One region of the Pseudomonas sp. LS1212 genome, then DNA from elsewhere that is predicted to be linked to it. Evidence: predicted binding sites of a transcription regulator. Region 1 holds the regulator's gene; each other region holds the start of a gene.
What was found. The regulator sigma-54, encoded in region 1, starts transcription at its own class of promoters, with help from an activator protein. The targets are predictions, from matches to a motif close to ANTGGCATNNANNTTGCTNT.

Region 1 (10,301 bases):
CCGCGCTGGATCGCATCGTGCTGATCGACAAGGCCAAGGTCATTAACGAAGGCAACACCACCGAAGGCGAAAAAATCGTCTACGACACCGTCAAGCAGGTTGCCAATGCCGGTCGCGCCACTGGCGCCAATGTCACCACTCCGCGCCCGCGGATCGACATGGTGATCCAGCCGAAAAAGAAAACCGACGAGCAGAAGGCCCAGTAATGGCGACTCTGAAAGCTCAGCATTTGGCCAAAAGCTACAAAAGCCGACAAGTCGTGCGCGACGTCAGCCTGTCCATCGACAGCGGGCAGATCGTCGGCCTGCTCGGCCCCAACGGTGCCGGCAAGACCACCTGCTTCTACATGATCGTAGGCCTGGTCCTGGCCGATCAGGGCCGCGTCCTGATCGACGACCTGGATGTCAGCCATCAACCGATGCACGGCCGCGCCCGCGCCGGCATAGGCTATCTGCCCCAGGAAGCCTCGATCTTCCGCAAGCTGTCGGTGGCCGACAACATCATGGCCATCCTCGAGACCCGCAAGGAGCTCGACGGCGCCGGTCGTCGCAAGGAGCTGGAAAGCCTGCTGCAGGAGTTCCACATCAGCCACATCCGCGACAACCTCGGCATGAGCCTGTCCGGCGGTGAGCGTCGCCGCGTCGAGATCGCCCGCGCCCTGGCCACCGCGCCGAAATTCATTCTTCTCGATGAACCGTTCGCCGGTGTCGACCCGATTTCGGTTGGCGATATCAAGCAGATCATCCATCACCTCAAGGCCAAGGGTATCGGTGTCCTGATCACCGACCACAACGTCCGCGAGACGCTGGATATCTGCGAAACCGCTTACATCGTCAACGATGGCCAACTGATTGCCGAAGGCGACGCAGAGACCATCCTGGCCAATGAGCTGGTGAAAGAGGTTTACCTCGGCCACGAGTTCCGCCTGTAAGCACCGAGGTGTTAGGCGAATCGCCCGAGCGCTGGCAATTGGCATATTTACTGCCTTAATTGTTACAGCGCTCTAGGCAAACACTTCAGTTTCAGGCATATAATTTGCTTATGTTTGGCGCTTCGGTGCCCTGTAGTGGATGGCGCATGTGCGCCGGCGAATAAGGTGTTAAGCCCCTGCCATGAAACCATCGCTCGTCTTAAGAATGGGCCAGCAACTGACGATGACACCGCAGTTGCAACAGGCCATCCGTCTGCTTCAGTTGTCGACCCTGGACCTCCAACAGGAAATCCAGGAAGCCCTGGAGTCCAATCCCATGCTCGAGCGCCAGGAAGAAGGCGACGACTTCGACAACAGCGATCCGCTGGCCGACAACGTCGAGCAGAAGACTACCCCCGAAATCCAGGAGCCCAGCTACCAGGAGTCCACCCCAACGGTAGACAACCTTGAGGAGGGCGAATGGAACGAACGCATTCCCAACGAACTGCCGGTCGACACCGCCTGGGAAGACATTTACCAGACCAGCGCCAGCAGCCTGCCCAGCAACGATGACGACGAGTGGGACTTCACCACCCGCACCTCCGCTGGCGAGAGCCTGCAAAGCCACCTGCTCTGGCAATTGAACCTGGCACCGATGTCCGACACCGATCGGCTCATCGCCGTGACCCTGATCGACTGCATCAACAATCAGGGCTACCTGGACGAGACTCTCGAAGAGATCTGCGAGGCCTTCGACCCGGAACTGGACGTCGAGCTCGACGAGATCGAAGCCGTCCTTCACCGCATCCAGCAATTCGAGCCGGCCGGAATCGGCGCCCGCAACCTGGGTGAATGCCTGCTGCTGCAACTGCGCCAGATGCATCCCAAGACGCCTTGGCTGGCCGAAGCCCAGCGCCTGGTCACCGACTACATCGATTTGCTCGGTAGCCGCGACTACAGCCAGCTGATGCGCCGCATGAAGCTCAAGGAAGACGAGCTGCGCCAGGTCATCGAACTGGTCCAGAGCCTGAACCCGCGCCCAGGCTCGCAAATCGAGTCCACCGAACCCGAATACGTCGTACCGGACGTGATCGTGCGCAAGGACAACGAGCGCTGGCTGGTCGAGCTCAATCAAGAATCGGTACCGCGCCTGCGGGTCAATCCGCAATACGCAGGTTTCGTGCGCCGCGCCGACACCAGTGCCGACAACACCTTCATGCGCAACCAGCTGCAGGAAGCCCGCTGGTTTATCAAGAGCCTGCAGAGCCGCAATGAGACCCTGATGAAAGTGGCCACGCAAATCGTCGAGCATCAGCGGGGCTTCCTCGACTATGGCGACGAGGCCATGAAGCCGCTGGTGCTGCATGACATCGCGGAGGCCGTGGGCATGCACGAGTCGACCATTTCCCGTGTTACCACGCAGAAATACATGCATACCCCGCGTGGCATCTACGAGCTGAAATACTTTTTCTCAAGCCACGTCAGCACCTCCGAAGGCGGCGAATGCTCGTCCACGGCCATCCGGGCGATCATCAAAAAACTGGTTGCTGCGGAAAATCAGAAAAAGCCATTGAGTGACAGCAAGATCGCTGGTTTACTGGAGGCACAAGGCATCCAGGTAGCCCGTCGAACCGTCGCCAAATACCGCGAGTCACTCGGCATCGCACCGTCGAGCGAACGCAAGCGATTGATGTAGTCGACTGGCAGGTCCCTGAGATGCGCCACAGCGTTCCAGTGGCAGGCAACAGGCCTGCCTCTTTATGCAATGGCAATAAGGAGAAGCGGTATGCAAGTCAACATCAGTGGACATCAACTGGTTGTGACCGATCCCTTGCGCGATTACATCGGCGAAAAACTCGACCGATTGGAGCGCCATTTCGACAAGATCACCAATGTGCAGGTCATCATGGAGGTCGAGAAGCTGAAACAGAAAATCGAGGCCACCCTGCGCATTCCCGGCGGTGAAGTCGTCGCCAATGCGGAACATGACGACATGTATGCAGCAATCGACCTGCTCACCGACAAGCTCGACCGCCAACTAAAAAAACACAAGGAAAAACAGCAGAGCCTTTTGCAAGGTGCGACTGCTCGCTGATACCCCCCACCCATGATTCGACTTGAAAACATCCTGACCCCCGGCCGTTCACTCGTGAACGTGCCGGGCGGCAGTAAAAAACGCGTACTCGAACAAATTGCCAACTTGATCCACCGGGAAGTCCCGGATCTGGAGATGCAAGATGTCTACGAGAGCCTGATCGCCCGTGAAAAACTGGGCTCTACCGGCTTTGGCAATGGCATCGCCATTCCCCACTGCCGACTCCATGGCTGTACCTCACCGATCAGCGCCCTGCTACACCTGGACGCCCCGGTAGATTTCGACGCCATCGATGGTGCACCAGTCGACCTGCTGTTCGTCCTGCTGGTCCCGGAAGCTGCCACCGATGCGCACCTGGAGCTGCTACGCCAGATCGCCAGCATGCTCGACCGAAAGGAAGTACGCGACAGACTGCGCTCGGCAGCGAGCAACGAAGAGCTGTATAAAGTCGTAACGGAAGTACAGAGCGGTCAATAACCATGCGTTTGATCATCGTCAGCGGTCGTTCCGGCTCAGGTAAAAGCACTGCCCTCGCGGTACTGGAGGACAGCGGCTTCTATTGCATTGACAACCTGCCTGCCGGACTGCTACCCGAGCTTGCAGAAAGCGCCCTGATCAATACCGAGCTGTTGCAACCGCTGGTGGCCGTGTCGATCGACGCACGTAACCTGCCCAGCCATCTGTCGCGCTTCCCGCAGTTGCTCGAAGAAGCGCGCAGCCGGCATATCCAGTGCGACGTCCTGTACCTGGATGCCGATGAAGAAACCCTGCTCAAGCGCTTCTCCGAGACCCGTCGACGTCATCCGCTGAGCAACCCCAATCGCTCCCTCGCCGAAGCCATTCGCGTTGAAAGCGACCTGCTTGGGCCAATCGCGGATCTGGCCGACCTCAAGATCAACACGACCAACCTGAACCTGTATCAACTGCGCGACACCATCAAGCTACGCCTGCTCAATACCCCCGAGCCAGGCACGGCGTTCCTGGTCGAGTCATTCGGGTTCAAGCGCGGGATGCCGGTCGATGCCGACCTGGTCTTCGATGTGCGTTGCCTGCCCAACCCCTATTGGAAGCCGGAGTTGCGTGATCAGTCCGGCCTCGACCAGCCGGTTGCCGATTACCTGGCGGCCCAGCCGGATGTCGAAGAGATGTATCAAGATATCTCCAGTTACCTGCTCAAATGGCTACCCCGCTTTGCTGCAAGCAACCGTGCGTATGTCACCATTGCCATTGGCTGCACCGGTGGGCACCACCGTTCCGTCTACCTGACCGAACGTCTGGGTCAGGCGCTGCAGCAATCGCTCAAGAATGTTCAGGTTCGCCACCGCGACCTTTAGCCCAAAGGATTCCTTCCCGCGATGCCCGCTCTTGAAATCGAAATCATCAACAAGCTTGGCTTGCATGCACGAGCGGCTGCAAAGTTCGTCGGCGTTGCTGGCAGGTATCCCTGCCAGATAAGAGCCGGGCGCACTCGCGAATCCATGGTCGACGGCAAAAGCATAATGGCCGTGATGATGCTGGCCGCCGGCAAAGGCACCCGAGTTCATCTGCATGCCGAAGGGGACCAGGAGCAAGAGGCGCTGGACGCCCTTGTAGCGCTGATCAACAACTACTTTGACGAAGGCGAATAGGCCGCAGGAAATAGATCACGCAACCTGCATCCAGCGAGAAAGTGATATTTGAATTGAAATAGACGCAAACAAAAAAGGCGTGCCGCCCGAGCGACACGCCTTTTTTGATATACGTTTTCTAGCTGCCGGCTATCGTCATCCGTTCGATCAACACCGAACCTGTATGAATATTGCTACGGGTTTCAAGATCATTACCGATTGCGACAATTTGTTGGAACATGTCTTTCATATTGCCGGCGATCGTCACCTCCTGAACCGCGAACTGGATTTCGCCATTTTCGACCCAGAAGCCCGCCGCACCGCGTGAATAATCGCCCGTGACCATGTTCAGGCCTTGCCCCATCAACTCGGTTACCAGCAAGCCTCGGCCCATCCTGCGAAGTAGTGCCGCCTGGTCCTCGATGCCGTGGGTGACGAACACATTGTGCACGCCACCGGCGTTGGCGGTGCTTGGCAACCCAAGCTTGCGACCCGAATAGGTGCCCAACACATACGACACCAGCTGGCCATTCTCGATGAAAGGTTTGGCATAGGTCGCCAAACCATCGCCATCGAACGCCGAGCTGCCCAATGCGCGCTGCAAATGCGGGCGCTCATCGAGGGTCAGCCACTCGGGAAACAAGCGTTGCCCCATCGTCCCCTCAAGGAAGGACGACTTGCGGTACAGGTTGCCCCCCGAGATCGCCGAAAGGAAACTGCCGAACAAGCCTCCGGCCAACTCCGCCGAGAACAGCACGGGCACCTCGCAGGTTGGCACCGGTCGTGCGCCAAGCCTGCTGGCGGCACGTTGCGCAGCTCGCACACCGATGCTGACGGGGTCGGCCAGCAACTCGCCCTGGCGATTGACGTCATACCAGTAATCGCGCTGCATCTGCCCATCGCCTTCGGCGATCATCACGCAGCTGAGGCTGTGGCGGGTCGAGGCGTAGCCACCGACAAAGCCGTGGCTGTTGCCATAGACGCGGCAACCCTGGTGGGTATTGAGGGTCGTGCCATCGGCATTCTTGATCCGCGAATCGGCCGCAAACGCCGCGGCTTCGCACGCCAGGGCTTTCTCGATAGCCTGCTCGGGGGTGATATCCCAGGCGTGGTACAGGTCGAAATCCGGCAGGTCTCGCGCCATCAGGGCGGGGTCGGCCAGGCCCGAACACTCGTCTTCGGAGGTATGTTTGGCGATCGCCAGGGCGGCTGCGACCGTCTCGCGAATGGCATCGCTACCACTGGCTGACGTGCTGGCCGAACCTTTGCGCTGCCCCACATACAAGGTGATACCGAAACCCTGGTCACGATTGAACTCGACGGTCTCCACCTCACGCTGGCGAACCGTGGTCGACAGGCCTTGCTCCAGCGACACCGCCACTTCACAGGCGCTGGCGCCCTGACGCTTGGCCTCGGCGATAATCTGCTCGACCTGCTCCTGCAGTGCAGGCAAGGCCTGCGGACCGACGCTTTGGACTGCGCTCATAGTTTTCTCCACTGAAAATCTGCTTTGTGCAGGAACAACCTGCGACAGGGCCGGACAAGCAGCCCCTGACTGGTTATCATGGCGGCGTTTATTAGCGGACTGCCCCCATGGTTGATTCTTACGACGACTCCCTCGACGAGGGCGAAAAAAGCAAATCCCAGGTCAAACGCGAGCTGCATGCTCTGGTTGACCTTGGCGAGCGCCTTACGACACTCAAGCCTGACTTGGTGGCAAAACTGCCGTTGACCGACGCCTTGCGCCGGGCGCTGGCCGATGCGCCCAAGCACACCGCGAATATCGCGCGTAAACGGCACATCCAGTTCATCGGCAAATTGATGCGCGATCAGGACACCGACGCCATTCTGGTGTTGCTTGATCAACTCGATGCCTCCACAAGGCAGTACAACGAACGCTTCCATGGCCTGGAACGCTGGCGTGATCGTTTGATCAACGGCGCCGACGACGTTCTGGAAAAATTTGTCGGCGAATACCCGCAAGCGGACCGTCAGCAACTGCGCTCCTTGATCCGTCAGGCCCAGCACGAGCTTGCGCATAACAAGCCACCTGCCTCGAGCCGCAAAATCTTCAAGTACATCCGCGAGCTGGACGAGACCCAACGCGGTCTGCGTTAGTCGCACGCCTCGGGTTGGGCCGTACAGCCCAACCCGAGGCTGCAGCTTATCAGGCGCCCGTGCCACCGACGGTCATCGCATCGATCCTCAAGGTCGGCTGGCCAACCCCTACCGGGACCGACTGGCCGTCCTTGCCGCAGGTGCCCACACCACTGTCGAGCGACAGATCGTTACCGACCATCGACACCCGGCTCATGGCTTCAGGGCCATTGCCGATCAGGGTTGCCCCCTTGACTGGCGCGGTGATCTTGCCGTCTTCGATCAGGTAGGCCTCGCTGGTGGAGAACACGAATTTGCCACTGGTGATATCGACCTGACCACCGCCGAGGTTGGCGCAATAGATGCCTTTCTTCACCGATGCAATGATTTCCGCCGGATCGCTTTCGCCAGCCAGCATGTAGGTATTGGTCATGCGCGGCATCGGCAGGTGCGCGTAGGATTCACGCCGACCGTTACCGGTACAGGCCTGGCCCATCAGTCGCGCATTGAGCTTGTCCTGCATATAACCCTTGAGCACGCCGTTCTCGATCAGCGTGGTGCACTCGGTCGGCGTACCTTCGTCATCGACGCTCAGCGAGCCGCGCCGGCCGGCCAGGGTGCCGTCATCGACGATGGTACACAGCCTGGAAGCAACCAACTCGCCCATGCGCCCACTGAAGGCCGAGGCGCCCTTGCGGTTGAAATCGCCTTCCAGGCCGTGGCCGACCGCTTCGTGCAACAAGACCCCGGACCATCCGGAGCCCAGCACCACCGGCAAAGTACCGGCCGGCGCCGGAATGGCTTCGAGGTTGACCAGCGCCTGGCGCAACGCCTCGCGGGCATAGCCCATGGCACGGTCATCGTTGAGGAAATAGCGGTAGTCGGTACGGCCGCCACCACCATGCCCTCCGCGCTCGCGGCGACCATTGTGCTCGACGATCACGCTGACATTGAATCGCACCAGGGGACGTACATCGGCCGCCAGGCTGCCATCGGCCGCAGCAATCAGGATGCGCTCCCAGACCCCGGCCATGCTCACCGTGACCTGCTGGATACGCGGATCCAGGGCGCGGGTAGCGGTATCGATGCGCTTCAACAGCTCGACCTTTTCCGCTCGACTGATGACCTCAAGCGGGTTGTCCGGGCCATACAAACGCGTCACATCCGGGCTGCTGAAGACTTGTACCCGGCCATTCTGCCCGGCGCGGGAGATCGAACGTGCCGCCCGAGCGGCTTGTTGCAACGCATCCAGGGTGATGGCATTGCTGTAGGCAAAACCCGTCTTCTCGGCGGATTGGGCGCGTACGCCGACGCCTTGATCGAGATTGAAACTGCCTTCCTTGACGATGCCGTCTTCCAGCGCCCAGGACTCGGAAATCTGCCCCTGAAAGTACAAGTCGGCTGCATCGATGCCCGGCCCGGCCAGTTCACCCAGCACCGACTGCAGGCCTTCGATGGTCAGGCCACCAGGCGCTAGCAGGTGTTCGCTGACAGTGGATAACAACTCGCTCATAGTCACTCCGAGGTATGCGCAGGCCGCAACGCGCCCTGCGAGAAAAAGCGCCGGTGACTGGACACCGGCATCCGCGCCCGGATGGACGCCTGTTCGCTGCTGTCGCGCTCGGCCAGCAGCACGGCTGGGCCCTGATCCTGTTCGGCCAGGATACGCCCCCAGGGATCCACAATGGCCGCATGCCCGAAGGTTTCGCGCGGCCCGGGATGAACGCCGCCCTGGGCAGCCGCCAGGATATAACACTGGGTCTCGATGGCCCTGGCGCGAATCAGGACTTCCCAATGCGCCGCACCGGTGACTGCGGTAAACGCCGCCGGCGCCGTGATCAGTTCCGCCCCGGCCTCGCGCAGCGCGCTGTACAGCTCCGGGAAACGCAGGTCATAACAGACCGTCAGGCCCACTCGCCCGACCGGCGTATCGGCAACCACGACATTATGACCATGGGCATAGTCATCGGACTCACGATAACGCCCACGATTATCGGCCACATCCACATCGAACAGATGCAGTTTATCGTAGCGCGCAATCTGCTCACCGAGGTCATCGACCAGCAGCGAGCAGGCATGTGACTTGGCGTCGGGCTGGTCGGCCGGCGGCAAGGGCACAGTGCCGGCCACTATCCATAACTTGAGGTCGCGCGCCGTCTGTTTCAACCAGGGCAGGATCGGTCCCTGGCCCAGCGCTTCGGCCCGGCCGATAGCCGCACTGTCGCTTCGGCCCATGGCTGCGAAGTTTTCCGGCAGCACCGCCAGCTGCGCCCCGCCTTCGGCTGCCCGCTCGAGCAAACTGCGAGCCTGCTCCAGGTTGGCCAGGACATCACTCTGGCTGACCATTTGAATCACCGCTAACGACATGCTGGACTCCGGCCTATCGATACTTTTCAAAGGGTTTCATATAGGTAATCCTGGGCGCTTTCCACGAGCCTTCGACGCGGTACTGCACGCTGGCAAATCGCGCCACCCTGTCGCCGAGCAGGCGATCGACCAGAAACAGCGCGCCGCCTATCGCTGGAGCACCGACGATCAACGCGGCGATGGGCAGGTTATTGGTCACAGGCAGGGTCACCAACAATTTCGCATCGACCCGGTCGCGGACCATGTCCAGGGTCCCATCGAGCTCAAAGTTGCTCGACGGGCCGGTCAGGGTTATAGGTACCCGCGTTACATAGACACCGTTACTGGCAACCAGTACGCCCTTGACCCGATCATAGCTCAACCCTTTATCGAGCAGGTCGGAGAAATCCAGGCGCAGGCGACGACCGATCGAGTTGAAATTGAGCAGGCCAAACACCCGCAGCGCCTGGGCGCCACCCTCGACTTCGACGAACTGGCCGTTGCGCAAGGTCGCATCGAGGCTACCGGAGAAACGCTTGAGCCCGATGTAGGCCGGCGATCCCGGCCAACTGCCATCCACGTCGAGATTAAAGCTCCTGCTGGTAACAGTGGGTGCATAATTCCAGGCCTTGAGCACGTCCGCCAGGTTCTTCCCCTGCAACTGTCCCTTGAACCAACTGCTCGTTGCACCCGGCGCGCCCTCCCAGACCGCGCTTCCCTGCACCAGCATACCCTTGAGGCCCAGGTCCAGACCGTTGAACGCGACCCCCTTGGCAGTCGGACGGATTTTCATCGACCAGCCCCCTACCAGGTCAGTTCCCTGATACAGCTTGACGATCTTGACGTTCATCGCCGGTATCTTGCGCGGATCGACCGAGGCCAGTGGGTCGGGCGGATTTTCCACGACCACCGCGGCAGGATCGACTGCAGGCAAGCGGACCGTCTGCAGATTGACGACAATGGGCACGCCCTTGGCATCGGGCAGACGGATATCACCGTCGACCTGTTGGCTGTCGAGTTGCAGCATCCAGCCATCGGCACTGCGGCGCAGTTGCAGGTCGGCATTTTCAAGGTTCAGGCCCATTCCCTTGAGCATCCCGACTTTTAGATCAACGCTACGCAACAATTGCCTGGTACTGTCGTCGGGGTCCGTTGCGCCATAGCGCTCGGCCACCTTTTGCCATAGTTCCAGATCCAGTTCGGAAAGCCTGCCACGAACGCGAAAGCCCTTGCCCGAGGGCAACTG
Region 2 (10,301 bases), 2.5 Mb from region 1:
AACGAGGCATAGGCACCGGTCAAACTGGTGCCGGCATTACCATTGCTGACCCCGACCGTGGCCGCCGTCTGCAGTTTCAGCAGCTCCTGGGCGTTGCGGTTGTCCGACTTGCCAGCGGTGTTGAAGGCGATGGTATAGCTATCGGTACTGTCCGGCGTTCCACCGATGGTCGTCTCGAAGGCGAAGGTCTTCTGCACGCCACCGGCGTCGTTGATCGGGTTGCCGCTGGCATCGACCATCGGCACATTGATGCTCAGCTTGTTGTCCTGGCCGGGCACGATGGTGCCAGTGCCAATGGGGTTACCCTTGGCGTTGTAGAGGGTATAGCCCTGCGAGCCGCCACTGGCAGCCCCAAAGACCAGCTTGACCGGTGTCGAATTCTCCACGGCACCCTGCAGCTCGGCCAACGCGGCACTGTCGTAGATATCGAGTTTGCTGGTCAGGTTCGGCTGGGTGATAGTCGATGTGCCGGTGTTGCTGCCGGTCGCCGTGGCGGTCAGTGGCCCGGCCAGGCCAAGCTTGTTGCCATCGGTAAGATTGGAGGTGATGGCGCCGGCACCGGCACGGCTCGGAATCACCTTGAAGCTGTCGCCTGCGCTCAGGCCGCCGCCATTGAGCGACAAGGTAAAGCCATCGATTTCCGGCGCCGGGTTATCGCCAAGATCGAAGCTGCCCATGGCGCTGCCATCGGAACGGGTAACGGTGTAACCCGTGGCGCTGGTGAACTTGACCTGATAGTCGTGGGTGCTCAGCTTGCTGGAATCGCCGATGGTCACGTTCAGGTTGCCGGAGCCTGCACTGTTGCCGCTTGCAGCCAGGCTGCGCTGGGTGATCGCGGTGGCGCTATTAATACTGGAAAACAACAAGGAGCCGAACTCGCCGTTGGCATCGACACCCTGCCCCAGCTGTTGGTTGATGGCATCGGAGACCACCATCGCCACCCTGCCAAGCTCATTCATCCCCGGATTGAGGATGTCGTTGCGGTAGCGCAACAGGCCACCGATTTCGCCACCGGTCACCACCGAAGTGACATCGGAGCTGAACCCCTGATAGTTGATGGTCAGCCCATACTGACTCTTGTCCGCGGCACTCGGTGCGGCCGTCAACGTGTTGGCGTTGACGCCGGTAACCAGCGCCTGGCCGCTGCCCAGGTACACGTCGTACATGCCATCGCGTTCCTGCACGGTGGCGCCAACCAATTCGTTCAACGAGCGGACGGCTTCGTTACGGGCATCGAGCAGGCTGTTAGGCGTCGAGCCACTGGCCGACATGGCAGATATCTGCTGGTTGAGCGAGGCAATCGACGACGACAGTTTGTTGACCTGACCGGTCAGCGTCGACAGTTGGGTATTGATGCTCTCGTTCTGCTGCGCCATCTGCGACGAGATCGCATTGAAGCGGCCGGTCAGGGTCTGCGCCTGGGTCAACAGCAACTGGCGAGTGGCACTATCGGCTGGCGCTGCCGAAGCGCTTTGCAAGGCAGAGAAAAAACTGGTCAATACCGAGCTGATGCCCGTGCTGTTGTCCGACAACAGCTTGTCGATGCCACTGGCCTGGGCCTGGTACGCCGTCGCATCGGCGTTCAGCGCGGTGCTGGTGCGCAGCTGGTTGTCCATGTAGTCGTTATAGATCCGGCGCACATCGGAAAGGGTCGTGCCGGTCCCGATGTACCCCACGCCGATATTGTGAAGAGGGCTGGCCGTGGTAACGGTTTGCTGGCGCGAATAACCAGAGGTCGAAACGTTGGTAATGTTGTTACTGGTGACAGACAGAGCCGTCTGACTGGCATTCAGCCCACTCAGCCCGATCGAGATCAGATTCGACATGGTTCAACCCTTATAGATTCGTGGAACTGCCTGCCATGGCGTAGTTCTGATAAGACTTCATCTGCTTGGCGATTTGCGTGATCTTGCTGGCGTAGTCCGGGTCGGTGGCATAGCCGGCCTTTTGCAGCTCGCGCACAAACTGTTCCGGGTTATCGGCCGACTTCAGCACACCTTGATAGCGATCGTTGTTCTGCAGCAGGCTGACCAGGTCGTGGAAACTGTCCTGGTAGGAGTCGTAGGAACGGAACTCGGCCGTCTCGCGAACCATCTGCCCATTGCGGAATTCGCTGGTGATTGCCCGCGCCTGGTCGCCCTGCCAGTTACCGGTGGCCTTGATGCCGAACAGGTTGTGGCTACTGCTGCCATCGCCCTGGCGCATGACCGATTTGCCCCAGCCGGTTTCCAGCGCGGCCTGGGCCACCAGCACGGTGGGGTCGACGCCGATGCGCGCGGCGGCCTCCTTGGCCATTGGCAGCATAGTGGCGACAAACTCGTCAGCCGAACTGAAGGCTTTTTTGCCCGGCGCCAACGGTGGCTGGACAATGCTGCGCCCCAGGATCCGCATCTCCGTGTTCGGCGCGGCATAGGCCCGGGCCGGTTCCCAACTGCCCCTGACCACTTCGCTTTTGCTGATGCCGGAGGTGTCGATGCTCTTGTTCGCGCCTGCCGTGGCATCGGCCGACGCCGACGGCACGATACCGGCCAGGAGTCGGTCGGTGAGCTTGCCCGGCAGCGCCAGGCGCCGCTGATTGAGCAGCGCCGTGTCGTTGCGCACAGTGCTCGGCGCGCCGTCGCCGGCCTTGCTGTCGACCGCCGCGCTGCGGGTCGCCCAGAGCGGCCGCTGGACCGGCTCGGCATGGGCGAAGGGGCTGCTGGTGGGCGCCGGCGTGCGCGCCTTGCTCTTGGACAGTTGACGCATGAGCACGTCCTGCAGCCCGATACCGCCCCCCTCCTTGGACAGGCTGACCGACAGCTGCTGGTCGTACATTTGCTGATACTGCTTGGTGGTTTCGGTGTTGAGCGGGTTGTCCTTGGCCAGCACGTCGCTGGCCGAGCGCATCGACTTGAGCATCTCATTCAGGAACAGCGATTCAAATTCCTGGGCGACCTTGCGCAGGTTGCCCTCGCTGTCGCGGTCCCCGACCTTCAAGGCACTCAGGCGGTTGAGGTCGGTATAGGCGCCGCTGTCGGCGACGCTGGTAATTCCCCGCTTGGGCATGTCCATGGCGCTACCTCAAATCACGATCAGGTCGGCCTGCAAGGCGCCGGCCTGTTTCAGGGCTTCGAGAATCGCCATCAGGTCGCTCGGTGCCGCACCGACCTGGTTGACCGCCCGCACGATCTCGTCGAGGGTGGTGCCAGGGCCGAACTTGAACATTGGCTTGGCTTCCTGCTCGGCATTGACCTTCGAACGCGGCACCACAGCAGTCTCGCCGTTGGAAAACGGCCCGGGCTGACTGACGATCGGATCCTCGGTAATGGTCACGGTCAGGCTGCCATGAGTCACCGCCGCAGGCGAAACCTTCACGTTCTGACCAATGACGATGGTGCCCGTGCGCGAGTTGATGATGACCTTGGCCACGGCCTGGCCCGGATCGATTTCCAGGTTCTCCAGCACCGACAGATAATCGACCCGCTGGCTTGGGTCCAATGGCGCTGTAACCCGGACCGAACCACCGTCGATGGCCTGCGCCACGCCCGGTCCGAGCAATTCGTTGACCTTGTCGACGATACGCTTGGCGGTGGTGAAATCGGAACGGTTGAGGTTAAGGGTCAGGCTGTTGCCCTGGTTGAAACCACTGGGCACGGTACGCTCGACCGACGCACCGCCGGGAATCCGTCCTGCCGACGGAACGTTAACGGTGATCTTCGAGCCGTCGCGGCCTTCGGCATCGAAGCCACCGACCACCAGGTTGCCCTGGGCGATCGCATAGACGTTGCCGTCGATCCCCTTGAGCTGGGTCATCAGCAGGCTGCCGCCGCGCAGGCTCTTGGAGTTGCCAATGGACGAGACGGTGACGTCGACCACCTGCCCCGGCTTGGCGAACGCCGGCAGATCCGCGTGGATCGACACGGCCGCGACGTTCTTCAATTGCACGTTGCCCGAACCCGGCGGCACCTTGATGCCGAACTGCGAGAGCATGTTGTTGAAAGTCTGCAGGGTGAAAGGCGTCTGGGTAGTCTGGTCACCCGTGCCGTTGAGCCCCACGACCAGGCCGTAACCGATCAACTGGTTGCTGCGCACGCCGGAAATACTGGCGATATCCTTGAGCCGCTCGGCCTGGACCGGGAAGGCTGCGCACAGCAGCAATGCCGTGGCCAGCAGATGCTTGAAATTGAGCATGGTCATCGGAACCTAGAAAGGCCAAAGCGGGCTGAGGAAGAAGCGGTCGAACCACCCCGGTTGGCTGGCATCGGCGAAGGCACCGGTTCCGGAATAGGTGATGCGCGCATCGGCGACCCGGGTCGACGACACGGTATTGTCGGTGGTGATGTCATCGGCGCGGACCAGGCCGGCGATGCGAACCAGCTCATCACCGGTGTTGAGCGTCATCCATTTCTCGCCGCGCACGGCGAGGATGCCGTTGGGCAGCACATCGGCCACCGTCACGGTGACCGAGCCGGTCAGGGTATTGCCCTGGGCGGCCTTGCTGTCGCCCTTGGTCGCGCGGGACCCGCTGTAGCCGGCACTGAGGCTCAGGTCGCCATCACTGAATGGATTGTTGGTGGTCAGGCTCGACCCGAACAGCGAGGACAAACCAATGTCGGCCTTGCTGTCCTTGGCGACCTGGGAGCCGGCGTTCTTGCTGGCCTGGGTGCGCTCATCGAGGGTGATAGTGATGATGTCGCCGACCCGGAATGCCTTGCGGTCGCCGTACAGATTCTGTTCGAACCCGGCCTGGTAGATCGAGCCGTTGTTGGCCGCCGCCGGCAGTGGCGTGCGTGGCAACACCGGCGCGTAGTAAGGGTCGTTGGGCTTGGGCGGCGGGCTGACGCAGCCGGCCAGCAGAACACAGCCACCCAGGGCAAGAACAGAAAACAACCGACTCATGACACTGACCTCACGGTGTTGCAGGCGCCTTGCGGCTTGCTGATGAATGCGCTTACAGGTTTTGCGTAACGAACGAGAGCATCTGGTCGGCGGTGGAAATCACCTTGGAGTTCATCTCGTAGGCGCGCTGGGTCGTGATCATGTTGACCAGCTCTTCAACGGTACTGACGTTGGAGTTTTCCAGGGTGTTCTGCTGCGTGGTGCCAAAACCGTTCAGGCCCGGGGTACCGACTTGCGGCGCGCCACTGGCGGCGGTTTCCAGGAACAGGTTGCTGCCTGCCGCTTGCAGACCGGCCGGGTTGATGAAGTCGGCGGTTTGCAGGTTACCGATCACCTGGGCGGCGGGGTTGCCGGCCGTGGTCACCGAGACGGTGCCGTCCTGGCCGACGGTGAAGGTCTGCGCATCGGCAGGCACGACGATTGCGGGCTCCAGGGCCATGCCGCTGGCGGTGACGATCTGGCCGTCGGAGTTCAGGTGGAAGGTACCGTCACGGGTATAGGAAACGGTGCCATCGGGTTGCAGGATCTGAAAGAACCCACGGCCGTTGATCGCCATATCCAGGGGCTGGTCGGTGGTTTGCAGGCTACCGGCGCTGAAGTTCTTCTGAGTGCCGACAATCCGCACACCGGTACCCAGTTGCAGGCCCGAAGGCAGCTCGCTGTCCTGGGTCGATTGCGCGCCCGGCTGGCGACGCACCTGATACAACAAGTCCTGGAACTCGGCGCGGTCACGCTTGAAGCCGGTGGTGGACACGTTGGCCAGGTTGTTGGAAATGGTGGTCAGGTTCATGTCCTGAGCGGACAGGCCTGTCTTGCTGACCCAAAGAGCCGGAAGCATTCTGTTCTCCTCGCACGCCTGTTTTACGGCGCCACGTCATGTTTGGTTAGCTGATTTGCAAAACCCGAGCCATGGCTTCATCGCCTTCTTTGGCCGTGGTCATCATCTTGATATGCAGTTCGAACTGACGCGACAGCGCCAACACCGAGGTCATTTCCTCGACGGCGTTGACGTTGCTCGCCTCGAGAAAGCCGGAGACGACCTGGACGTTGGCATCGACCTCGGCGGGCTTGCCGTCCTTGGTGTGGATCATGCCGTCGGTGCCCTTGGTCATGTTCTTGAGGTCGGGGTTGACCAGCTTGATGCGGTCGACCTCGGCCATCACCCGCGGCCCCTCGCCCATGGCGCGGATGCTGATGGTGCCGTCCTGACCGACTTCGATCTTCTGCTCCGGCGGCACCGCGATCGGCCCGCCGTTGCCCATCACCGGCATGCCGTTGCCGGCGCGCAACACGCCCAGCGCATCGACATTCAGGCTGGCGGTACGCATATAGGCTTCGCCGCCATCAGGGGTCTGCACGGCAATCCAGCCATCACCGCCGACAGCCACATCCAGATCGCGCCCGGTTTCCTGTAGCGCGCCCGGGGTGAAATCGGTCGCCGGCCGCTCAGCCATGGCATAGGCACGCGCCGGAAAGCTGTCACCAAACACCGGCATCGATCGCGCCTGCTCCAGGTCACGTTGAAAACCACTGGTGGAAATGTTCGCCAGATTGTTGGCGTGCGCCTTCTGTGCCAGCGCATTCTGGCTGGCACCGGTCATTGCCACGTAAAGCATCTTGTCCACAACGCACTCCTCTCACGAACCCGCGATCGCTTCGACGTATGCAAAAGCAATTTTTGAACCAACTTCGCGGAACGACTCGAAAGCCCAATAAAACAAGGCCTTACAGCCAATTACGGATACGGCAGGCGGAATGTATCGAGTCGGAAATACGGCGGTGAATTGCCGCTACCGGCAAGGCCTGCCGTCAGCGCCGACACCCGGCGTTGTTATAAGGCCCGGAAAACCTCACCCAGCCCTCCCCGAGGTTTGTCTGCGTGCAGAAATAGCGCCCTGTCGCCAGACTCTGCCATTGAAACCAGGGCGCTGGCGCAGCCTGAAACTGCGCGGGGAAAAGTAGCAGGACGATGAGCACTGCCTTGCCCAGGGAGCCGTGAGAACGCTTCAACGAGTCACGCATTTCAGTTCCTGAATCCATAACCTGTCACTTATAAAAAAGCCCCTGCTGGCAGGGGCTTCATGGCTATATGGCTACCCGTCAGGTCATCTGAATGATGGTCTGCATAATGGTGCTTTCGGTGGAGATGGTCTTGGCGTTTGCCTGGTAGTTGCTCTGCGCCTTGATCAGGTTGACCAGTTCACTGGTCAGATCGACGTTCGAATCTTCCAGCGCACCGGAGGCGATCGCCCCCAGGGTGCCGGTATCCGGCTCGCCGATGATCGGCACGCCCGACGCATAGGACTCCGTCCAGCCGGTACCCCCCACCGGAGTCAGGCCCTGGGGGTTGGCGAAATTCGCCATGGCGACCTGGCCAATGACCTTGTCCTGGCCATTGGTGAACCTGGCGAACAGGTTGCCGCTGGTGTCGACGACCAGACCGGCCAACTCACCTGTCGCATAACCATCCTGGCTCTTGGCAGTGGTGGCTGAAGCTGCGTTGTTCTGAGTAGTCGAGAGCATATCCAGGCCAATGCCACCCGCCTTGGCGGCGGCACCGTTGGCGGCCCAGGTACCATTGGGCTGTTTCGCCGCGGGTAGCCAGCCGGCAAGGCTGAAGGTCTTGTCGGCGTTGATGGTCAGGCCACCGGCCACTGCGCCGGCCGTCATGCTGGCAGTGTCCAGCGTGCCGTCGGACTTGAACGGCAGCTTGTTGCTGAGGGGGGTGGTCAACGTCGGATCGGCCGGGTTGCGACCGTCGATGGTGGTGTACATGGTCCAGGAGTTGGCGACTGCATCCTTGACGAAATACTGGTTCATCTGGTGGGCATTGCCCTGGCTGTCGTAGACGTCGGTATTGAAGGTGTAATTGTAACTCGCGACGTTGGTGGCATCGAAGGGCGTGATGGTAGGCGTGGTCGCCGTGGAGTTGAGGTTCACCGTCTCTTTGATCTGCCCGGTAGGGCTTGGCGACAGGTTCGTGGTGTCGATCTGTAGATTGGTCAACACGCCATTCATCAATTTGCCGTTGGCATCGACGGCATAACCCTGCAGGTTGCTGCCGCTGGAATTGACTACATAACCTTGCTTGTCGCTATAGAAGGCACCGGAACGGGTATAGATCTTCGAGCCATTGTCGCTGAGCACGAAGAAGCCATTGCCGTTGATTGCCAGGTCCAGGCTCTGGCCGGTGGAGCTGATGTTGCCCTGGGTGAACAATTGGGACACCGCCGCGGTAGTTACGCCGCTTCCGACAACCGTCTTGCCGGAGGTACCACGGATCGACGCCGCATACTGGTCGGCGAACTCGGCACGCGAGGACTTGAAGCCGGAGGTGGCCACGTTGGCGATGTTGTTGCCGGTAACGTTCAGCGCTTTGTTGGCCGCATAGAGCCCGCTGAGGCCGATATTGAAAGACATGTTCTCACTCCCGCCGCGTTAGCCGGCTCTAGATTCCAATCGACTGAATTTTCGACAGGGCGACGCTGCCCAGCCCTGCCAGGTTCAAGCTCATCTCACCGCCGTTTGTGCCCATGGTCACGCTGTTGACAGTAGCCGGCAGGTTGGTGGTCATGGCCGTGGCGACGCCATTGATGGTGGCGGTGGCCTTGAAGGTGTACTTGCCCGCCGCTGCCAATTCGCCGTCGCCATTCTTGCCGTCCCAGGTAAAGCTCGCGGCGCCTGCGGCCTGGGTACCCAGATCGAGGGTACGCACCAGCGCGCCCTTGCTGTCATACACACCGACCGAGGTCGCTGTGCTCGACGAGCTCAGGTTGACCGAGCCGGTCATGCCCTTGCTGGTGTCGACCTCCGTTGTGTCGGATTGCACGATGACGCTGCGCCCTACCAGCGACGAAGCCTGCAGCGCCTGGGAAGACTGGAAGGAGCTGACAATGGTGTTCACCGAGCTGTTAAGCGACTGCATGCTCTCCAGGCTGCTGAACTGCGCCAGTTGCGCCACGAACTCGCCGTTGTCCTGCGGGTCGAGTGGGTTCTGGTTCTGCATCTGGGTGACCAGCAATTGCAGGAAAGCATCCTTGCCCAGGGCACTGCCGGCGGTGCCGGTATTGGCGTTGGTGGTGTCGGTCTTCTTTTGCAGCGATGTCAGTACCGAATTACTGACACTGTTGCTGGTATCTGTCGTGCTCATCGCGCCTGGCCCCTTATCACTGACCCAGGGTCAGGACTTTCTGCATCATGGTTTTCGCGGTGTTCATCAATTCCGCGTTGGTCTGGAAGGAGCGGCTGGCCGAGATCATGTCGGCCATTTCCTCAACCACGTTGACGTTGGGGTAATAGACGTAGCCGTCCTTGTTGGCGGCGGGGTGATTGGGCTCGTAACGCGCTTCGAGATTGCTCTGGTCCTCGACCACACCCAAGACCTGCACACCCTGCCCTGCCGCATCCTGATCCTCGAACAGCGACGCGCTGCCGCCGGCTTGTGCCTGCTGGAAGGTGGTGGCGAACACCGGGTGACGAGCACGGTAGGTCTGATCGATGCTCGAAGAGACGGTCTCGGCGTTGGCGATGTTACTGGCGACGGTGTTCAGGCGAGTGGTCTGGGCACTCATGCCGCTACCGGCAATATTGAAAACACTGGCTAGAGACATGAACTACTCTCCGCGCAGGGCCGATACCAGCCCTTTGAATTTACTGTTGAGCAGCGTGAAGCTGGCCTGGAAGCCGACTGCGTTTTCGGCGTAGCTGGACTGTTCCAACTGAGCATCGACGGTGTTCTGGTCGATCGATGGCTGCATCGGCGTGCGGTATTGCAGTGACGCATCCGCCATGTTCAAGCCCCGAGCATCGATATGTCGCGAGTTGGTCCGCTCCAGCGAGAAGGTGCCGTTCTTGACCTTGTCGTTCTGCGATGCCAGCACCGTGGCGAAATCGAGATCGCGCGCCTTGTAGTTCGGGGTGTCGGCGTTGGCGATGTTATTGGCCAGCACTTCGGCGCGTTGGGCGCGAAAGCCCAGTGCCTGTTCGTGGATGCCGAGCGCTTTGTCGAAGCTGATGCTCATGTCGGGAAACCTTAAAGGGCTGACCTGATGGTTCGTTGACGAAGATTTAGCAAGCCTCGTGCCAAGCGAGCAAAGTCCTTTAATTCAAGGGTTTCCAGACAGGCAGGCAAGCGGCAATGCCAGAAAAGCGGCAAGGCATTTCCGCTGCGTGCCAGTAAAGCGGCAAGTGCACTGCCGTTTTTTTGCCAGTTTCTGCAGCGCGAAAAAAAAGGAGGCCGCTGGCCTCCTCAGTTCTTCACAGGTTTTACTTTGCCTGATAAATGATCCCCGGACTGCACTGAACCATCTGGTAATGATCCGGCAAACCGTTGAGCGCCTCTGACGCCCCCAGGAACAGATAGCCGCCCGGCTTGAGCGTGCCATGGATACGCATCAGGATGTCCTTCTTCACTTGCGCCGAAA
Region 3 (10,301 bases), 2.5 Mb from region 1:
AGATCGGCACCTGGGTGGCGAGTTTCATCCTGCCGCTGTTTCGCGTGACGGCCGTGCTGATGACGATGCCCATATTTGGCACTCCGCTGGTTCCGGGGCGAATTCGGCTGTATTTCGCCCTGGCGATCACGGTCGTCATTGTGCCTGGCTTGCCAGCGATGCCTGAGGTTCGCGCGCTCGATCTAAGCGCCTTGATGCTGATCGCTGAGCAAATCATTATCGGCGCGTTGCTCGGCTTCTCGCTGCAACTGTTTTTTCAGGCATTCGTCATCGCCGGGCAAATCGTCGCGATTCAGATGGGCATGGCCTTCGCTTCCATGGTCGACCCAACCAATGGCGTGTCGGTCGCGGTCATCGGGCAGTTTTTCACGATGCTGGTGACGTTGCTGTTTCTGTCCATGAATGGCCACTTGGTGGTGTTCGAGGTGCTCACCGAAAGCTTCACGACGCTACCGATCGGCAGCGGGCTGCTGGTCAATCACTTCTGGGATCTGGCAGGAAGGCTGGGCTGGGTGCTGGGGGCGGCATTGTTACTGGTGTTGCCGGCGGTCACCGCATTGCTGGTGGTCAACGTCGCCTTCGGTGTCATGACGCGGGCGGCGCCGCAGTTGAACATTTTCTCCATCGGCTTCCCGCTGACGCTGGTGCTGGGGTTGGTCATCCTCTGGATTGGCCTGGCCGATATCCTCAACCAATACCAACCGCTGGCTTCCGAAGCCTTGCAGTGGTTGCGTGAATTGTCCCGGGCGCGCTGACAAATGGCAGAGAGCGAAAGCGGTCAGGATAAAACAGAAGACCCCACGGAGAAGCGCAAGCAGGACTCGCGCGAAAAGGGCGAGATTGCGCGCTCCAAGGAGCTCAACACCCTGGCCGTGATGCTGGCTGGCGCAGGCGGCCTGTTGGTATTCGGCGGTGGCCTGGCGCAGATGATGATGGATCTGATGCGGATCAATTTCACCCTGTCGCGTGAAGTTATCGTCGATGAGCGCTCGATGGCCCTGTTCCTGCTGGCCTCCGGGAAAATGGCCCTGGTGGCGGCGCAGCCGCTGCTGCTGGTGATGTTGATCGCTGCGGTGGTCGGGCCCATTTCATTGGGTGGCTGGTTATTCGCAACAGGCTCGCTGGCACCCAAGTTCAGTCGGATGAACCCCCTTTCCGGGCTCAAGCGGATGTTTTCCACGCATGCACTGACAGAGTTGCTCAAGGCGCTGGCGAAATTCTTTGTCATATTGCTGGTGGCGTTGCTGGTGCTCTCTTCGGATCGCGATGACTTGCTGGCCATTGCCCACGAGCCCCTGGACCTGGCGATTATTCACAGTGTTCAGGTGGTTGGCTGGAGCGCCTTGTGGATGGCTTGTGGCTTGTTGTTGATCGCGGCGGTGGATGTGCCGTTGCAGCTCTATCAAAGCCGTCAGAAGCTGTTGATGACCAAGCAGGAAGTGCGCGACGAACACAAGAACACTGAAGGCCGTCCGGAGGTGAAGCAGCGCATCCGTCAATTGCAGCGTGAAATGTCGCAGCGACGAATGATGGCGGCGATCCCTGAAGCCGACGTGGTCATCACCAACCCGACTCACTATGCGGTCGCGCTCAAGTACGACCCGGAGAAGGGGAGTGCGCCGGTGTTGCTGGCCAAGGGCAGCGACTTCATCGCCTTGAAGATTCGCGAGATCGCCAGCGAGCACAATATCCAGTTGCTTGAATCGCCGGCGCTGGCGCGTTCGATCTACTACTCCACCGAGCTTGAGCAGGAGATTCCGGCGGGGCTTTATCTGGCGGTGGCGCAGGTGCTGGCGTATGTCTATCAGATTCGCCAATACCGCGCCGGCAAGGGCAAGCCGCCGGAGCCGTTGAAGGACTTGCCGATTCCGCCGGATCTGCGTCGCGATTCCTGATTCTCTAGCGGCCGATAGGGCCTCATCGCTGGCAAGCCAGCTCCCACAGAGATCCGGCTACTGTGGGAGCTGGCTTGCCAGCGATGAGGCCCTGACAGGCAATCCATGATTCCTCCGAACATCCCGCAAGAGTTGGAAAGCTTCTTGCAATGGCAGCTGCTGCAACGCCTCTGGCGTCAAAAGTTTGCTTGAGTTCACGAGGAAGACCGGTGGATCGCTCTCAATTAATCAACACTGCCCGCAGCAACCTGGTCGGCCTCGGTCGAGGCAACCTGGGTGTGCCGCTGTTGCTGTTGGTCATGCTGGCGATGATGATGTTGCCGGTGCCGCCGTTTCTGCTGGACGTGTTCTTCACGTTCAACATCGCACTGTCCATCGTCGTGTTGCTGGTCTGCGTGTACGCCTTGCGCCCGCTGGATTTTGCCGTATTTCCCACCATTCTGCTGGTGGCGACCCTGCTGCGCCTGGCCCTGAACGTAGCGTCCACGCGAGTGGTGATGCTCCATGGGCATGATGGCCACGCCGCTGCCGGCAAGGTGATCCAGGCCTTCGGCGAGGTCGTGATCGGCGGTAACTACGTGGTCGGTATCGTGGTGTTCGCGATCCTGATGATCATCAACTTCGTGGTGGTCACCAAGGGCGCCGGGCGGATTTCCGAGGTCAGCGCGCGCTTCACCCTCGATGCCATGCCCGGCAAGCAGATGGCGATCGATGCCGACCTCAATGCCGGCCTGATCGACCAGGCCCAGGCCAAGAGTCGGCGTACGGAAGTGGCCCAGGAAGCCGAGTTCTATGGGTCGATGGACGGTGCCAGCAAGTTCGTGCGCGGCGACGCTATTGCCGGCCTGTTGATTCTGTTCATCAACCTGATCGGCGGTATGGCCGTCGGTATCTTCCAGCACGACATGACCTTTGCCGATGCCGGCAAGGTGTACGCGTTGTTGACCATCGGTGACGGTTTGGTGGCGCAATTGCCATCACTGCTGTTGTCGACTGCTGCCGCCATCATGGTAACCCGGGCTTCGGGCTCCGAAGACATGGGCAAGCAGATCAATCGGCAGATGTTCGACTCGCCCAAGGCCCTGGCCGTTTCCGCCGGCCTGATGCTGGTCATGGGGCTGGTGCCGGGCATGCCGCATGTGTCCTTTATCAGCCTGGCGCTGGTGGCCGGCGGCGCTGCGTATCTGGTCTGGCGCAAGCAGAACATGGTCAAGGTCCAGGCGCTTGCCGAAGTCCAGCGTCAGCAGGACCTGCTGCCTTCGCCCCAGCGCGCCATGGAAACCAAGGAGCTGGGCTGGGATGATGTCACCCCGATCGACATGATAGGCCTGGAGGTCGGTTACCGACTCATTCCGCTGGTCGATCGCAATCAGGGTGGTCAACTCCTGGCGCGGATCAAGGGGGTGCGCAAGAAGCTCTCCCAGGACCTGGGGTTCCTGATGCCCACGGTGCATATTCGCGACAACCTGGACCTTGCGCCCAGCGCGTATCGCTTGACACTGATGGGGGTGATTCTCGCTGAAGCCGAGATCTATCCGGAGCGCGAGCTGGCGATCAACCCTGGTCAGGTATTCGGCGCCCTCAATGGCATCACCGCCAAGGATCCAGCCTTCGGTCTGGATGCGGTGTGGATCGAAGTCAGCCTGCGCAGCCAGGCGCAGTCGCTGGGTTACACGGTGGTCGATGCCAGCACCGTGGTCGCCACGCACTTGAACCAGATCCTGCACAAGCATTGCCATGAGCTGATCGGTCACGAAGAGGTTCAGCAACTGCTGCAGGTGTTGGCCAAAAGCTCGCCGAAACTGGCCGAAGAAGTCGTGCCTGGCATTCTCTCGCTGTCCGGCTTGCTCAAGGTGCTGCAGGCGCTGCTGGCCGAGCAGGTGCCGGTGCGCGATATTCGCAGCATTGCCGAGGCCATCGCCAACAATGCCGCCAAGAGTCAAGATACTGCCGCGCTGGTCGCTGCGGTGCGCGTCGGATTGTGTCGCGCTATCGTGCAAAGCATTGTCGGGCTTGAGTCCGAGCTACCTGTGATCACCCTTGAGCCAAGGTTGGAACAAATATTGCTCAATAGTTTGCAGAGGGCCGGCCAGGGTCAGGAAGAAGGCGTTCTGCTGGAGCCAAGCATGGCCGAGAAGCTTCAGCGTTCGTTGATCGAAGCGGCCCAGCGTCAAGAGATGCAAGGCCAGCCGGCGATCCTGCTGGTGGCAGGGCCGATACGTGCGATGCTGTCGCGATTCGGCCGCCTGGCCGTACCGAATCTGCATGTACTGGCCTACCAGGAAATACCCGATAACAAGCAAGTCACCATCGTTGCGACAGTAGGGCCCAACGGCTGAGGTAGGGGGTTATGCAAGTTAAGCGTTTTTTCGCCGCCGATATGCGTCAGGCCATGAAGCTGGTTCGTGATGAGCTGGGGGCTGATGCCGCCATCATCGGCAACCGGCGGATTGCTGGCGGTGTCGAGCTGACGGCAGCGCTGGACTACAAACTGTCTGCGCTGGCGCCGCGGGTGCCAAATGTCGAACTCGAAGACGAGCTGCGCAAGACCCAGTCGCGCATCGTCTCGGCCCAGGCCGAATTGAGCACCCGGGGTGACAGCGATGCGACCACCAACCGCCAATTGTTTGCCGGCTTGCCGCTGACCGCTTCCGAACCTTTGGTCGAGCCGCACTTCGATGAGCCGCCGCCCCGTCCGGCCGCTGCTGCGCCGGCTTCGGCCGCCGTCGATCAACGTGTGTTCGAATCGATGCGTTCGGAACTCAACGGCCTGCGCGAACTGCTCGAAGTACAACTCGGCTCGTTGGCATGGACCCAGCTGCAAGGCTGCAAGCCGCAGCAGGCCAACCTCTGGCGTCGCCTGCAACGCATCGGCCTGGCAGGCCCCTTGTCGCGCGAGCTGCTGGAACTGACCTGCGAGATCGAAGAGCCGCGGCACGCCTGGCGCATGCTGCTGGCACACCTGGCGCGCAAGATCGCCACGCCCGAGGTCGAGCCGCTCGAAGAGGGCGGGATCATCGCGATGGTCGGCCCGGCCGGCATGGGCAAGACCACCACCCTGGCCAAGCTGGCCGCCCGCTATGTGCTCAAGTACGGCGCGCAGAACCTGGCGCTGGTGAGCATGGACAGTTTTCGTATCGGCGCCCAGGAGCAACTCAAGACCCTGGGGCGAATCCTCAATGTGTCGGTCACCCATGTCGACCCCGGCCAGTCCCTGGCCCAGGCGCTGGAGCCGCTGCTGCGCAAGCGCGTGGTACTGATCGATACCGCCGGCCTGCAGGCCAGCGATCCGGCCTTGCGCATGCAGCTCGAGAGCCTGGCCGGGCGTGGGATCAAGGCCAGGAACTATCTGGTGCTGGCCACGACCAGTCAGAAGCAGGTGCTCAGTGCCGCTTATCACAGTTACAAGCGTTGCGGGCTGGCCGGCTGCATCCTGACTAAACTGGACGAAACCGCCAGCCTCGGCGAAGTGCTGAGCCTGGCTATCAGTCACCAATTGCCGGTCGCCTATCTAACCGATGGCCCGCGCATTCCGGACGATTTGCATCTGCCGCGCAGGCATCAGCTGGTCAGTCGCGCAGTGAGCGTGCAAATGCAGGAGGAGCCCAGCGAAGAGGCCATGGCCGATATGTTCGCTGATCTCTACCACAGCCCGAACAAGCGTGTTGGCTGAGGTGAATATGAAGACGTTGCAATCTACCTACATCGATGGTCTGCCGTGCATTTTTCAAGGTGTTGAAAGCGCAGCCAGTCATGTGGCCTCGGTCTAAGTAAGACAAGGTAAAAACGAACATGGGCAGCATGCATCCCGTACAGGTGATCGCGGTGACCGGCGGCAAAGGTGGCGTCGGCAAGACTAACGTGTCAGTGAACTTGTCCCTGGCCCTGGCAGAGCTTGGCCGGCGAGTCATGCTGCTGGACGCCGATCTGGGGCTGGCGAACGTCGACGTCCTGCTGGGGTTGACCCCCAAGCGAACCCTGGCCGATGTCATAGAGGGGCGCTGTGAGCTGCGCGATGTCCTGTTGCAGGGCCCTGGCGGCGTTCGTATCGTGCCGGCGGCGTCCGGGACCCAGAGCATGGTGCATTTGTCGCAGGCCCAGCACGCAGGCCTGATCCAGGCTTTCAGCGACATCGGCGACAATCTCGATGTGCTGGTGATCGACACGGCTGCCGGCATCGGCGATTCGGTGGTCAGTTTCGTCCGTGCGGCCCAGGAAGTCTTGCTGGTGGTCTGTGACGAGCCGACGTCGATCACCGATGCCTATGCACTGATCAAGCTGCTTAACCGCGACTACGGGATGAACCGTTTCCGGGTGCTGGCCAACATGGCGCAAAGCCCGCAGGAAGGGCGCAACCTGTTCGCCAAGCTGACCAAGGTCACCGATCGCTTCCTGGACGTCGCCTTGCAGTATGTGGGCGCGGTGCCCTACGACGAATGCGTACGCAAGGCCGTGCAGAAGCAGCGAGCTGTCTACGAAGCCTTCCCTCGTTCCAAGTGCGCGCTGGCATTCAAGGCCATTGCGCAGAAGGTCGATACCTGGCCATTGCCGGCCAACCCGCGCGGGCATCTGGAGTTCTTCGTCGAGCGCCTCGTGCAGCGGACCCATGCAGGACCGGTATCATGAGTGCGAGCGGCTATCGGATGTACAGCAGGGCCTCGCGTGACTCGCAGTATGAATTGATCGAACGCTATGCGCCGTTGGTCAAACGCATTGCCTATCACTTGCTGGCACGTTTGCCGGCCAGCGTTCAGGTCGAAGACCTGATCCAGGCCGGGATGATCGGTTTGCTCGAGGTGTCGACCAAGTATGACTCCAGCAAGGGGGCCAGTTTCGAGACCTACGCCGGGATCCGCATTCGCGGGGCGATGCTCGACGAGGTCCGCAAGGGCGACTGGGCACCACGTTCGGTGCATCGCAACACCCGCATGGTGAGTGACGCAATTCGTTCAATCGAAGCTAAAACCGGACGTGACGCTAAAGATCACGAGGTTGCGGCCGAACTCCAATTGAGTCTCGATGATTATTACGCAATCTTGAACGATACATTGGGCAGCCGACTGTTCAGTTTCGACGACCTGTTGCAGGACGGCGAGCATGAAGGGCTGCATGAGGATGGCGCCAATACGTCGCTCGAGCCTTCGCGTGATCTTGAGGATGAACGCTTTCAGGCGGCACTGGCCGATGCGATTGCCAACCTGCCGGAACGCGAACGCCTGGTGCTGGCCCTGTATTACGACGAGGAACTGAACCTCAAGGAAATCGGCGAGGTTCTGGGCGTCAGCGAGTCCCGGGTCAGCCAGTTGCATAGCCAGTGTGCCGCGCGTCTGCGCGGGCGCTTGGGGGAATGGCGAGCGCGTTGAAGGCTGTGTGAAATGCTCAGGGCCGAGCGCAAACCGCATGCGCACACTGCGCTGCAGTCACGAAGTAAATAACCGCTTTTGATTGAATGCGTGCCCAGGTGCTGGGCGCGTTTAAGACTGCTTGGAGGTCGAATTGGACAAGAACATGAAAATCCTCATCGTTGACGATTTCTCGACGATGCGGCGGATCATCAAGAACCTGTTGCGCGATCTGGGTTTTACCAACACGGCCGAGGCCGATGACGGCGTGACTGCGTTGCCGATGCTGCACAGCGGCAACTTCGATTTCCTGGTCACCGATTGGAACATGCCCGGCATGTCCGGCATCGACCTGTTGCGCCAGGTGCGCGCCGATGACCGCCTCAAGCACCTGCCGGTGCTGATGGTGACTGCCGAAGCCAAGCGCGAGCAGATCATCGAAGCGGCCCAGGCCGGTGTGAACGGCTATGTGGTCAAGCCCTTCACCGCACAAGTGCTGAAAGAAAAGATCGAAAAGATCTTCGAGCGCGTCAATAGCTGATATCTGTCACGGGGGCGCTATGGAGCACAACATTTCGTCTTTGGGGGACTTTGAGTCGACCCTGAAGAAACATGCCAACGAGTTGGTGAGCAGCCTGGAAAAGGGCAAGTTCGGCGACGCGGTGCAACTGATCCATGAGCTGAACCAGACCCGTGATCGCGGCCTGTACCAGGAAGTGGGCAAGCTCACCCGCGAGTTGCATAGCGCGATCGTCAGTTTCCAGATTGACCCGCACATGCCGCAGGCCGAGGAAGTTTCACAGATCACCGATGCCACCGAGCGTCTTTCCTACGTGGTCAGGCTGACCGAGGGTGCGGCCAACCGCACCATGGACCTGGTCGAGAAGAGTACCCCGGTGCTCAACGAGCTCAGCGAAGAGGCCAAGGGCCTCGGTGCCGATTGGCAGCGCTTCATGCGCAAAGAAGTGGCGGTGGCGGAGTTTCGTGAACTGGCCCAGCGTGTCGACGCTTTTCTGACACGCAGCGAGCAAGGTACGCGCGCGGTTGCCGAGAACCTGCAGGACATCTTGCTGGCCCAGGACTATCAGGACCTGACCGGCCAGGTTATCAAGCGCGTGACCCAGCTGGTGACCGAAGTCGAGAGCAACCTGCTCAAGCTCGTGCTGATGGCCAGTCAAGTCGACCGCTTCGCCGGTATCGAACACGACCGCGAACAGCTGCGTGCGGAAAAAGATCAAGAAAAACATCCGACTCGGGGTGAAGGTCCGCAGATTCATGCCGATAAGCGTGAAGACGTCGTAAGCGGTCAGGACGATGTCGACGATCTGCTATCCAGTCTAGGGTTCTAGGGAGCACCAAATGAGCTTCGGCGCCGATGAAGAGATCCTTCAGGATTTTCTGGTAGAGGCCGGCGAAATTCTTGAGCAATTGTCCGAACAGCTGGTCGAGCTTGAAAGCCGCCCGGATGACGCCGATTTGCTCAATGCAATTTTTCGCGGTTTTCACACTGTAAAAGGGGGCGCCGGCTTCCTCCAGCTCAATGAGCTGGTGGAGTGCTGCCACATCGCCGAGAACGTCTTCGACATCCTGCGCAAAGGTGAGCGCCGGGTCGACTCCGAGTTGATGGACGTGGTGCTCGAGGCGCTGGATGCGGTGAACGGCATGTTCGGCGAAGTGCGCGAGGGCACTCGGATCACCGCGGCCACGCCGCAGTTGCTCGAAGCCCTGGCGCGCCTGGCAGAACCTGCAGGTGAGGAGCAGGCAGCGGCGTCGATGGCCGTTGCCGCAGCACCGGAGGTCGTAGCCGAGCCGGCTGCGGAGGACATCACCGACAATGAATTCGAGCAGCTGCTCGACTCGCTCAATGCCGTCAAGGCCGAGGCCGAGGCTCAGGTTTGCGCTGCGCCTGCCAGCGATGAAATTACCGACGCCGAATTCGAATCACTGCTCGATCAGTTACACGGCAAGGGGCAGTTTGCGCCCGATGCGATCAGCCCTGTGGCCAGCCAGGCGCCTGTTGCGGCTGCCGGCAGCGAAGCCAGCAATGAAATCACCGACGATGAATTCGAAGCACTGCTCGATCAGCTGCATGGCAAGGGTGCCTTCAGTGTCGAGGCTGTCGCGACGCCAGCAGTGGCGGTCGGTGAGTCGTCCGCAGGCCCGGCTCGCGGCGATCACATCAGCGAGCAGGAATTCGATGCCCTGCTCGACGAGCTTCATGGCAAGGGCAAGTTTGCCGGCGCACCGACTGCCTCGGTACCGGCAGCAGACACCGCAATAGCCCAGCGGCCGGTTACGAAGAAGCCCGAGCCTGCTGCACCGGCCTTGGCCCCGGCTCCGGCGCCGGCCCGTCAGGCCTCGCCGGCACCGGACAAGCCCGCTGCCAGCGAAGCCGAGACCACCGTGCGGGTCGATACCGCGCGACTGGACGAAATCATGAACATGGTGGGCGAGCTGGTGCTGGTGCGTAACCGCCTGGTGCGGTTGGGCCTCAACACCGGCGACGAGGCGATGTCCAAGGCGGTATCGCACCTGGATGTGGTCACTGCCGACTTGCAGACGGCGGTGATGAAGACCCGCATGCAGCCGATCAAGAAAGTCTTCGGTCGCTTCCCGCGACTGGTACGCGACCTTGCCCGGCAGTTGAAGAAAGAGATCAACCTGGAACTGGTCGGCGAAGAAACCGACCTGGACAAGAACCTGGTCGAGGCCCTGGCCGACCCGTTGGTGCACTTGGTGCGCAACGCGGTCGACCACGGTGTCGAGACGCCGGAGGAACGCGAAGCATCGGGCAAATCCCGTGGCGGGCGCGTGGTGTTGTCGGCCGAGCAGGAAGGCGACCATATCCTCTTGTCGATCTCCGACGACGGCAAGGGCATGGACCCGAGCGTGCTGCGCGCCAAGGCCGTGGAAAAAGGCCTGATGGACAAGGATGCGGCCGATCGCTTAAGCGAATCGGACTGCTACAACCTGATCTTCGCCCCGGGCTTCTCGACCAAGACCGAGATCTCCGACGTGTCCGGCCGTGGCGTGGGCATGGATGTGGTCAAGACCAAGATCGCCC

Region 2: NVV94_RS07575 (flagellar basal body rod protein FlgF) is a predicted target of sigma-54. The motif match lies at 6,547-6,566, and genes of this name have one in related genera.
Region 3: flhA (flagellar biosynthesis protein FlhA) is a predicted target of sigma-54. The motif match lies at 2,027-2,046, and genes of this name have one in related genera.

The regions. Positions count from the first base shown of each region.
Region 1 covers NZ_CP102951.1:4,806,534-4,816,834, forward strand. Annotated here, with positions in the region: gene lptA (lipopolysaccharide transport periplasmic protein LptA) at 1-206, shown strand, start outside; gene lptB (LPS export ABC transporter ATP-binding protein) at 206-931, shown strand; gene NVV94_RS22390 (RNA polymerase factor sigma-54) at 1,113-2,606, shown strand; gene hpf (ribosome hibernation-promoting factor, HPF/YfiA family) at 2,697-3,005, shown strand; gene ptsN (PTS IIA-like nitrogen regulatory protein PtsN) at 3,018-3,482, shown strand; gene rapZ (RNase adapter RapZ) at 3,485-4,339, shown strand; gene NVV94_RS22410 (HPr family phosphocarrier protein) at 4,361-4,633, shown strand; gene pmbA (metalloprotease PmbA) at 4,752-6,098, opposite strand; gene yjgA (ribosome biogenesis factor YjgA) at 6,206-6,730, shown strand; gene tldD (metalloprotease TldD) at 6,780-8,222, opposite strand; gene NVV94_RS22430 (carbon-nitrogen hydrolase family protein) at 8,225-9,076, opposite strand; gene NVV94_RS22435 (YhdP family protein) at 9,090-10,301, opposite strand, start outside.
Region 2 covers NZ_CP102951.1:1,617,205-1,627,505, reverse strand. Annotated here, with positions in the region: gene flgK (flagellar hook-associated protein FlgK) at 1-1,826, opposite strand, end outside; gene flgJ (flagellar assembly peptidoglycan hydrolase FlgJ) at 1,837-3,051, opposite strand; gene NVV94_RS07590 (flagellar basal body P-ring protein FlgI) at 3,061-4,170, opposite strand; gene flgH (flagellar basal body L-ring protein FlgH) at 4,183-4,878, opposite strand; gene flgG (flagellar basal-body rod protein FlgG) at 4,931-5,716, opposite strand; gene NVV94_RS07575 (flagellar basal body rod protein FlgF) at 5,763-6,503, opposite strand; gene flgE (flagellar hook protein FlgE) at 6,979-8,298, opposite strand; gene flgD (flagellar hook assembly protein FlgD) at 8,327-9,028, opposite strand; gene flgC (flagellar basal body rod protein FlgC) at 9,045-9,488, opposite strand; gene flgB (flagellar basal body rod protein FlgB) at 9,492-9,899, opposite strand; gene cheR (protein-glutamate O-methyltransferase CheR) at 10,144-10,301, opposite strand, start outside.
Region 3 covers NZ_CP102951.1:1,664,853-1,675,153, forward strand. Annotated here, with positions in the region: gene fliR (flagellar biosynthetic protein FliR) at 1-755, shown strand, start outside; gene flhB (flagellar biosynthesis protein FlhB) at 759-1,895, shown strand; gene flhA (flagellar biosynthesis protein FlhA) at 2,105-4,234, shown strand; gene flhF (flagellar biosynthesis protein FlhF) at 4,246-5,568, shown strand; gene fleN (flagellar synthesis regulator FleN) at 5,688-6,521, shown strand; gene fliA (RNA polymerase sigma factor FliA) at 6,515-7,258, shown strand; gene NVV94_RS07805 (chemotaxis response regulator CheY) at 7,404-7,778, shown strand; gene NVV94_RS07810 (protein phosphatase CheZ) at 7,798-8,586, shown strand; gene NVV94_RS07815 (chemotaxis protein CheA) at 8,597-10,301, shown strand, end outside.